One region of the Methylobacterium sp. Leaf85 genome, then DNA from elsewhere that is predicted to be linked to it. Evidence: predicted binding sites of a transcription regulator. Region 1 holds the regulator's gene; the other holds the start of a gene.
What was found. Region 1 encodes LexA, which represses DNA repair genes until DNA is damaged. Its sites were predicted from a motif close to TGTTCNNNNTGTGTTCNG; they were not measured.

Region 2: ssb (single-stranded DNA-binding protein) is a predicted target of LexA. The motif match lies at 2,929-2,946, and genes of this name have one in related genera.

The regions. Positions count from the first base shown of each region.
Region 1 is NZ_LMME01000032.1:226,196-230,288, forward strand. It holds gene ASF08_RS18930 (ComEC/Rec2 family competence protein) at 33-2,294, shown strand; gene lexA (transcriptional repressor LexA) at 2,288-3,025, opposite strand; gene ASF08_RS18940 (GntR family transcriptional regulator) at 3,442-4,093, opposite strand, start outside.
Region 2 is NZ_LMME01000012.1:383,253-387,345, reverse strand. It holds gene gyrA (DNA gyrase subunit A) at 1-443, opposite strand, end outside; gene ASF08_RS10565 (YciI family protein) at 800-1,174, opposite strand; gene ASF08_RS10560 (HAD family hydrolase) at 1,301-1,993, shown strand; gene ssb (single-stranded DNA-binding protein) at 2,238-2,795, opposite strand; gene ASF08_RS10550 (NADP-dependent oxidoreductase) at 2,977-3,993, opposite strand.

The DNA of each region.
Region 1 (4,093 bases):
AAGGGTGAGCCCTGAGGGAGACGCAGCGGCAGATGGCCCAGGCCAGCGCGCGAGCAAAGGGCGCGACGTTTTCGGGCCTGGCCCGTCCGCGATCCCCGTCGGCTATGGTAGAGGCGGCAAAACGCTGGTTCGCCGGCGGGCTCGCGGAGGAATCCGAACAGCGCCGCCTGTTTCCGTGGCTCGCCGTCGCATTCGGCCTCGGCATTCTCGTCTGTTTCACCGCCACCAACGGCGAGCCATCGCTGGCGGCACCGCTCCTCGTGGCGCTCGCCCTCTCGGCCGCCGTACCGTTCCTCGGTTCAAGGCCCGTCGCCCTCGCTCTGGTTCTCGGACTCGCCGCGTCCTTCCTCGGCTTCTCGGCCGCTGTGTTGCGCCTGCGGATCGTGGCGGCGCCCGTCCTGGCCCGGACGACCATCGCGCCGCTCACAGGCCTTGTGGAAGCCCTCGACGAGCGGGAGGTCGGTGCGCGGCTCATCGTCCTCGTGGAGAGTTTCGGCACCCTGACGCCGGATCGCCGGCCGACGCGGGTTCGCGTGTCCTACAAAAAGGCGCTCACCCTGAAGCCCGGCGATTACATCTCGGCGACGGCGCGGCTCCTGCCCCCGCCCGAGGCGGCCCGGCCCGGCGGATACGATTTCGCGCGCGATGCCTACTTTCGCGGGATCGGCGCCGTCGGCTCTCTCGTGGGCAAGATCGAGGTGAAGCCTCCGCCGAGACCCTTGCCCTGGCAGGTCTCGCTCGCCGCTGCCGTGGACGATGCGCGCAACGCGCTGACCCGGCGGATCACCGATGCCAATGGCGGGCAGGCCGGCGCGGTGGCCGCGGCCCTGGTGACGGGCAAGCGCGGCCTCATCAATGCCGAGACCAACGATGTCCTGCGCGCGGCGGGGATCTACCACGTGGTCTCGATTTCCGGGCTCCACATGGTACTCGCCGCCGGAGTGGTGTTCTGGCTCGTTCGCGCGCTCCTCGCCCTCGTCCCGGGCCTCGCCCTCATCTGGCCGATCAAGAAGATCGCCGCCGGTTTCGCCATGGTCGGCGTCACCGCCTATTGCGTCTTCTCGGGCTGGGACATCGCCGCCGAGCGATCGCTCATCATGACCCTCGTGATGCTGGGCGCGATCCTCGTAGATCGTCCCGCGCTCAGCATGCGCAACCTCGCCCTGGCCGCGCTGATCGCCCTCGCGCGCGAGCCCGACGGGCTACTCGGCCCGAGCTTCCAAATGTCCTTCGGCGCGGTGGCCGGCCTCATCGCCTGCGCGGGCACGCTCAATCGTTGGATGCCGCCACGCGAAGGCGCCAGTCTCTTGGCCCGCGCATGGCGGTTCCTCACCGTCGCGGTCCTCGGCACCTTGGCGACGACCATGGTCGCCCAGATCGCGACGGCGCCGTTCGCGACCTATCATTTCCAGACCGTCCAGCCGTTCGGCATCGTCGGCAACGCGCTGACCTTGCCCCTCGTATCTCTGGCGGTGATGCCGGCGGCGGTGCTCGGAATCCTCGCCTATCCCTTTGCCCTCGATCAGCCGGTCTGGTGGGCGATGGGGCTCGCGGTACGGGGGATGCTCACGATCTCCGGGTGGATCAGCGGGTTTGGCCACGCCACCCTCGTCGTGCCGGCCTATGGCAGCACGGCCCTCTGCCTGCTGGCCCTCGCCCTGCTCCTGCTGACGCTCCCCGTGTCGGGGCTGCGCTGGATCGGCCTCGCTCCGGCCGCCCTCGGCATCGCGCTCGCCGCCACGCCACCTCGCTACGACCTCTATATCGACCGGGAGGGTGGGGGCGCGGCCCTGCGCGACCCAGACGGCCGGCTCGCAATCCTCGGAAACCCGCCCGCCTTCGTCCTCGAACAATGGCTCAAGGCGGACGGCGATTCTCGGAAGGCCGGTGCCGTATCCGTCTCCACGAAAGGCCGTTGCGATGCGGTCGGCTGCACCGCAGGGACGGAGACACGGCGCATCGTGGCGCTCGTCAAGGACAAGCGAGCCTTTACCGAGGATTGTGAGAGGGCAAGCATCATCATAGCCCGCCGCGACGCTCCCAAAGGATGCCGCGTCGGCCTCATCGTCGATCGGGCGTTCCTGGCGGAGCGGGGGGCGACAGCAGTTCGCTTCGGGCCGGACGGTCCTGTCGCGACATCGGCACGCTCGCCGAACGTCCGGCCTCCGTGGCGGCGGGTCATGGCCGAGGCCTCGCCTGTGCACTCGACACCGGCCGAGACCGCGAAACTACAGGATCCCGAGATCGACGAAGGCGATCCATTGCCGGACACACCCTCGGACCGGCCTCAGTAGCGGCGGACGAGGCTGACCAGGCGACCCTGGATCTGTACACGGTCGGGACCCAGCACCCTCGTCTCATAGGCGGGGTTGGCGGCCTCCAGGGCGATGGAGGAACCGCGACGACGCAGGCGTTTCAGGGTGGCTTCCTCATCGTCGATGAGGGCCACGATGATGTCCCCCGTATTCGCGGTGTCCTGCTTCTTGATCACCACCAGATCGCCATCGAGAATACCCGCTTCGATCATCGAATCGCCGCGCACCTCGAGGGCATAATGCTCGCCCCCCGACAGGAAGTCGGGAGACAACGTGACCGAGTGACTTTGGTTCTGGATCGCCGAGATCGGCGTACCGGCCGCGATCCGACCCATGACCGGGATGGTGATGGCCCGTCCGCTCTCGTCCTGAGCCTGGGTCGTCGGCGGGCGCATGGATGGCGTCGCCTTGGACCGTCCGCCTTCGACGACGCTGGGCGTAAAGCGGCGGACTTCGCCGGCGGGAGCCGGCTTCGGCGCGGGGGCGCCGGTCAGGCTTTCGGGCATCCGGATCACCTCGATCGCCCTGGCCCTATTCGGCAGGCGCCGCAGGAACCCGCGCTCTTCAAGGGCCGTGATCAGCCGGTGGATGCCCGATTTCGACTTGAGATCGAGCGCGTCCTTCATCTCGTCGAACGAGGGCGGGACACCACTCCCCTGCATCCGTTGCTGAATGAATTGGAGAAGATCCAGCTGCTTACGCGTCAACATACAGATCACTCTTCCACTGAAGCCAATGGCCGCGACTAACGCCGCTGAAACAAAACACGAACACGGTAGACGTTCTGGAAGTGTTCTGCAAGGGTTCCGTTAACGCGGTGGTAGAGTTTGTTCCTGGGCGGACATTCGCCGGCATCCCGGCGCCGGAGCCCGGCTGGCGGTTCGCGCCTCGCAAGTCGGCTCCATCCCGACGACATCCCACCCCGAGGGCCGATCGCCTCGGCGTGGTCGTTCAATAGCGACGGTGCTACCGGTCGCTGGCTTCGCCGCAGAATCGGGGATTCGTTTCGATCACTGTGACGGATCGGCGAGCCGATACAGACGCTTCGATCCGACCGAAGCCGGCTGTCTCGTCTCGTTCGCCGACATTGGCGGTCGCAGCGACCGGAAACCGGCGACGATGCCGTTCAGTCGAGATAGTCGCCGTACTTCTCGACATGGTTGGCCAGGCCGAGGCCGTGCTCGCGCACCAGGCGTTCGGCAAGTTCCGCGTCGCGCGCCTCCAGCGCCTTGATGATCGCCACGTGTTCCTTGATCGAGTTGGCGGCACGGTCGCCCTGGCGCATGGCCGTGTTGCGGATGCCGCGAACGTGCATGAGCAGATTGCTGGTGATATCCTTGATGACGTCGCACTGGCCCAGCGAAATGATCTTCTGGTGGAAGCGGATATTGGCTTCCGAATACTCGTCGAGATGATCCGACGGACGACCCTCGTAAAATTCCGGGAAATGCTCGCGCAGGCAGTGTAACTGCTCGTCTGTGGCTCGCTCGCAGGCGAGGCGAGCGGCCATGCTCTCCAGGGCCGACCAGGCCTGGATCATGCTGACGATCTCCTTCTTCGACTTCTTGATCACGAAGACGCCGCGCCGGGCCTCGAACCGTACGAAACCTTCCTGCTCGAGTACCGTCAGCGCTTCGCGCACCGGGGTGCGGCTCACTCCCAGGTTGAGAGACAGCTTCCTCTCGTCGAGCCTCACCTCCTCGCGCTGATTATAGATGTTCATATTCGTGATTGCTTCCTTGAGCGCGTCGTAGGCCAATGCACGCAAGCTCGAAGTC
Region 2 (4,093 bases), on a different contig from region 1:
ATGTCGGCGAGCAGCGCGTTGGCGGGCTTGGCCAGACGCGACTCGGTGTAGCGCATGGCCGCCGGCGGATCGCCGTCCACGGAGCCGAAATTGCCCTGCCCGTCGATGAGCATGAGCCGCATCGAGAAGTCCTGGGCCATGCGGACCAAGGCGTCGTAGATCGATTGGTCGCCATGCGGATGGTAGAGACCGATCACGTCGCCGACGATACGGGCCGACTTGACGTATTTCCGCTCGGGCAGGTGCCCGCTCTCATAGGCCGAGTAGAGGATGCGCCGGTGCACCGGCTTCAGGCCGTCCCGCGCATCGGGCAAAGCCCGGCTCACGATCACGCTCATGGCGTAATCGAGATAGGAGCGGCGCATCTCGTCGGTGATGGAAACGGGCTTGATGTCCGAGGCGGGCGGCGTCGCGCCGGCGCCGGTATCGTCTTTCTCTGCCAAGGTCTTCGATCTCTGCCTGTGACGGTCCCGGCGGGCCGGGTCCGCGTGGAGCGACGGGCGCTATGGAAAGTGGGGGCGGGTCGTTCCGCGTGGCCTCGAAAAGGCCGGCCGCGTCACGTCCTGGCTCGGACGTCCGTCATACGCCATCCGGTGCCGCTGCGCCACCGCCACGCATCGCGACGACATCGACAAACCCCATGCGTCGCAAGCGCTTGCGATACCGATCCCGGCGAATGCGGGCCTGTCGGCTTCCAGCCTCTTTCCCGGGCGGGTCGAGCCTCGGCGGAACCCGCTCCGGGGCCTCTCTCGCCGCGTCTCGAGGCGGCCTGAAAGGCGGCGTAAGAGCGCCGTTCCCCTCACCCCGCCGCGGCGCCCGCGAAATCGGACATCTCGTAGAGCGGCCGGATCTCGATCTCGCTCGGGCCGGGCATCGGGTTGGGACAGCGCTTCACCCAGTCGAGCGCTTCCGCCATGTCCTTCACCTGCCAGAGCCAGAAGCCGGCGACCAGCTCCCCGGTCGAGGCGAAGGGACCGTCACTGACGGTGCGGGAGGCGCCGTCGAAGGCGACCCGCTTGCCCCTGGCGGACGGGTGCAGGCCCTCGCCGGCGAGGAGGATGCCCGCCTTGGCGAGTTCCATGTTGAACTCGCCCATGGCGGTGAGGAGATCGAGGGAGGGCATGATCCCCGCCTCGCTGTCCGTGGTCGCCTTGACCAGAACCATGACGCGCATCGATTCGCCCCCCTGCTCGATCGAGCCCATGGAAGCACGAAGGCACGGTTCGTGTGAACTCACAGACCGCTGGGCCGGTTACCCGACGCCATCGATCCCGCCGCATCCATCGACAGGGGCAAAGTCATGCTCACTCGCCCGAAGGCCGTGGCCTTCGACATCATCGGCACCGTGTTCAGCATGGAGCCCATGCGGCCCGCCCTGGTGGCGATGGGCTTGCCGCCCCTCGCCCTGGATTTCCTCTATACCGCCGGCCTGCGGGACATGTTCGCCCTTGCGGCCACCGACACCTTCGCGCCGTTCCAGTCCGTCCTGTCGGGGTGCCTAAACGAGGTGCTCGCCAAGCACGGCCTCTCCGCCTCGCTGGAGGACAGGAATGCGGTGCTCGGCATGATGAAGGCCCTTCCGCCGCACGATGACGCCAAGGCGGCGTTCCAGCTTCTCGCCGATTCCGGCGTCAGGGTCTTCGCCCTGAGCAACGGCGCGGCCGCGACCACGAAGGGACTGCTCAGCGCGGCAGGCATGGAAGATCTCGTGGAGCGGGTTCTGTCCGTGGAGGAGGTGAAGCTGTCGAAGCCGCGCGCCGAGGTCTACCACCACGCCGCGCGGGCCGCCGTCCTCGCTCCGGGCGACATGGCGATGATCGCAACCCACCCCTGGGACCTCCACGGCGCCAGGATGGCCGGCCTCATGACCGGCTACGTCGCTCGGGGTGTGCCGTACTCACCAGCACTTGAGCCGCCGGACCTGACCGGGGAGACCCTGCTGGAGGTCGCATCGGCGATGGCGCGGCTCGCGCCGTCGCAACCCGACGCCTGATGCTTGTTGTCTATCGGGGAGCCCGTCCGTCCGCTCCGTGAGCGGCTGCTGGAGTCACCCATCTGCTCGACCCCCTGTTTATGAGGAGACGATGTGAGGCGCGACGGCACCCCCTCTCCTTCCAGGAGAGGGGCCCCGCGCTGTCCGCGAGATATGTGACTATCGTAGCCGTGAGCGGACTTGGTGGACGCCGATACACAATGCGTCCCATCTGTCGGATGCCGACGACGGGAACGGCAGATCCCTAGAACGGGATATCGTCGTCGAGGTCGTAATTGGGCTTCGACGAAGCCGCCGCGGGCCGACGCTCGCCGCCCGAGGAACGGCCGCCGCCGTATTCGCCGCCGCGATCGCCGCCCCGGTCTCCGCCACGGCCGCCGCCGTAATCGCCGCCGCGGCTGATCTGGCCGCCGCCCTCGTCGTCGGCGCCCATCTCTCCGCCGCCGCCGCTGCGACCGTCGAGGAGCGTGAGTTCACCGCGGAAGCGCTGAAGAACCACCTCGGTGGTGTATTTCTCCACGCCGGACTGGTCCGCCCATTTCCGGGTCTGGAGCTGGCCCTCGATATAGACCTTCGAGCCCTTGCGCAGGTACTGCTCGGCCACGCGGGCGAGGTTCTCGTTGTAGATCACCACCGCATGCCACTCGGTCTTTTCCTTGCGCTCGCCCGACGCCTTATCCTTCCAGGATTCGGACGTGGCGATGCGCAGGTTGACCACGGGATCGCCGGAGGCGAGGCGCCGGGTCTCGGGGTCGCGCCCGAGATTGCCCACCAAAATCACCTTGTTGACGCTGCCGGCCATGCCGCTCTCCTCTCGATCGATCTCACTGACGGAAAGGGCCTCACACGCCGTCCGTCCCGTTCGCCCTTCATGAACTTCGGACAGGCGGCCCGCAATCGGGAGGGCGAATTTGTCCCCACCGATCACAGGTCGATGTTCTATCTTTGTTCGTTTTGGCGCGCAAGGATCGCGCGCCTGGCCGTCACGCGATCCGCACCAGCATCTTGCCGAAATTCCGCCCCTTCAGCAGCCCGATGAAGGCCTCCGGCGCCGCCTCCAACCCGTCGACGATGTCTTCCCGATGCTTGATCCGCCCGTCCCGCAGCCATGTTCCGACCTCGCTCAGGAACTCCTCTTCCTGGTCGGCGAAATCCCACACGATGAAGCCGCGCAGGGTCAGGCGCTTGGTCAGGATGGCGCGCATGACGACGGGGCTGCGGTCCGGTCCCGGCGGCAATTCGGTGAGATTGTAGCCCGAGACGAGGCCGCAAACGGGGATGCGGGCGAAGTCGTTGAGGAGCGGCAGCACGGCGTCGAACACCGCACCGCCGACATTCTCGAAATACACGTCGATCCCGCCGGGACAGGCGGCAGCGAGCGCGCCGGGGAGGTCGTCGGTGCGGTGATCGACGGCCGCGTCGAAGCCGAGTACGTCGGTGAGGTAGGCGCATTTCTCAGGGCCGCCCGCGATGCCGACGGCGCGCGCGCCCTTCAGCTTGGCGATCTGGCCGACGAGGGAGCCCACCGGCCCGGCGGCGGCGGCGACCACCACGGTCTCCCCCGCCTTCGGCTGGCCGATGGTGAGGAGGCCGGTATAGGCGGTCATGCCCGGCATTCCGAGGACGCCAAGCGCCGTGCTCACCGGCGCGGCCTCGGGATCGAGCTTGCGCAGGCCACGGCCATTTGAGATGGCAAAGTCCTGCCAGCCCCCGAAGCCGGTGACCACGTCGCCCTCATGGAAATCCGGATGCCGCGAGGCCGCGACCTCCGACACGGTGGCCCCGACCATGGGCGCGCCGATGGCGACGGGCTCGGCATAGGATTTCGCCGCGCTCATCCGCCCGCGCATGTAGGGATCGAGGGAGAGGATGCGGTTGCGCAGCAGCACTTCCCCCTCCCCCGGCGTCGGGGTGCGGTTCTCCTCGAGCCGGAAATGCGCGGCCGTCGGCTCTCCGTGCGGGCGGGAGGCGAGGACGATGCTGCGGTTCATAGCGACCATGATCTGACGCTCCGGTTGGGGTGAAGGATCTTCTGGACGGGCGTTCCAGTCTCAGGGGACTTCTCGACAAGGCCGATCGGGCGCCGGTGTTCCAGCAATG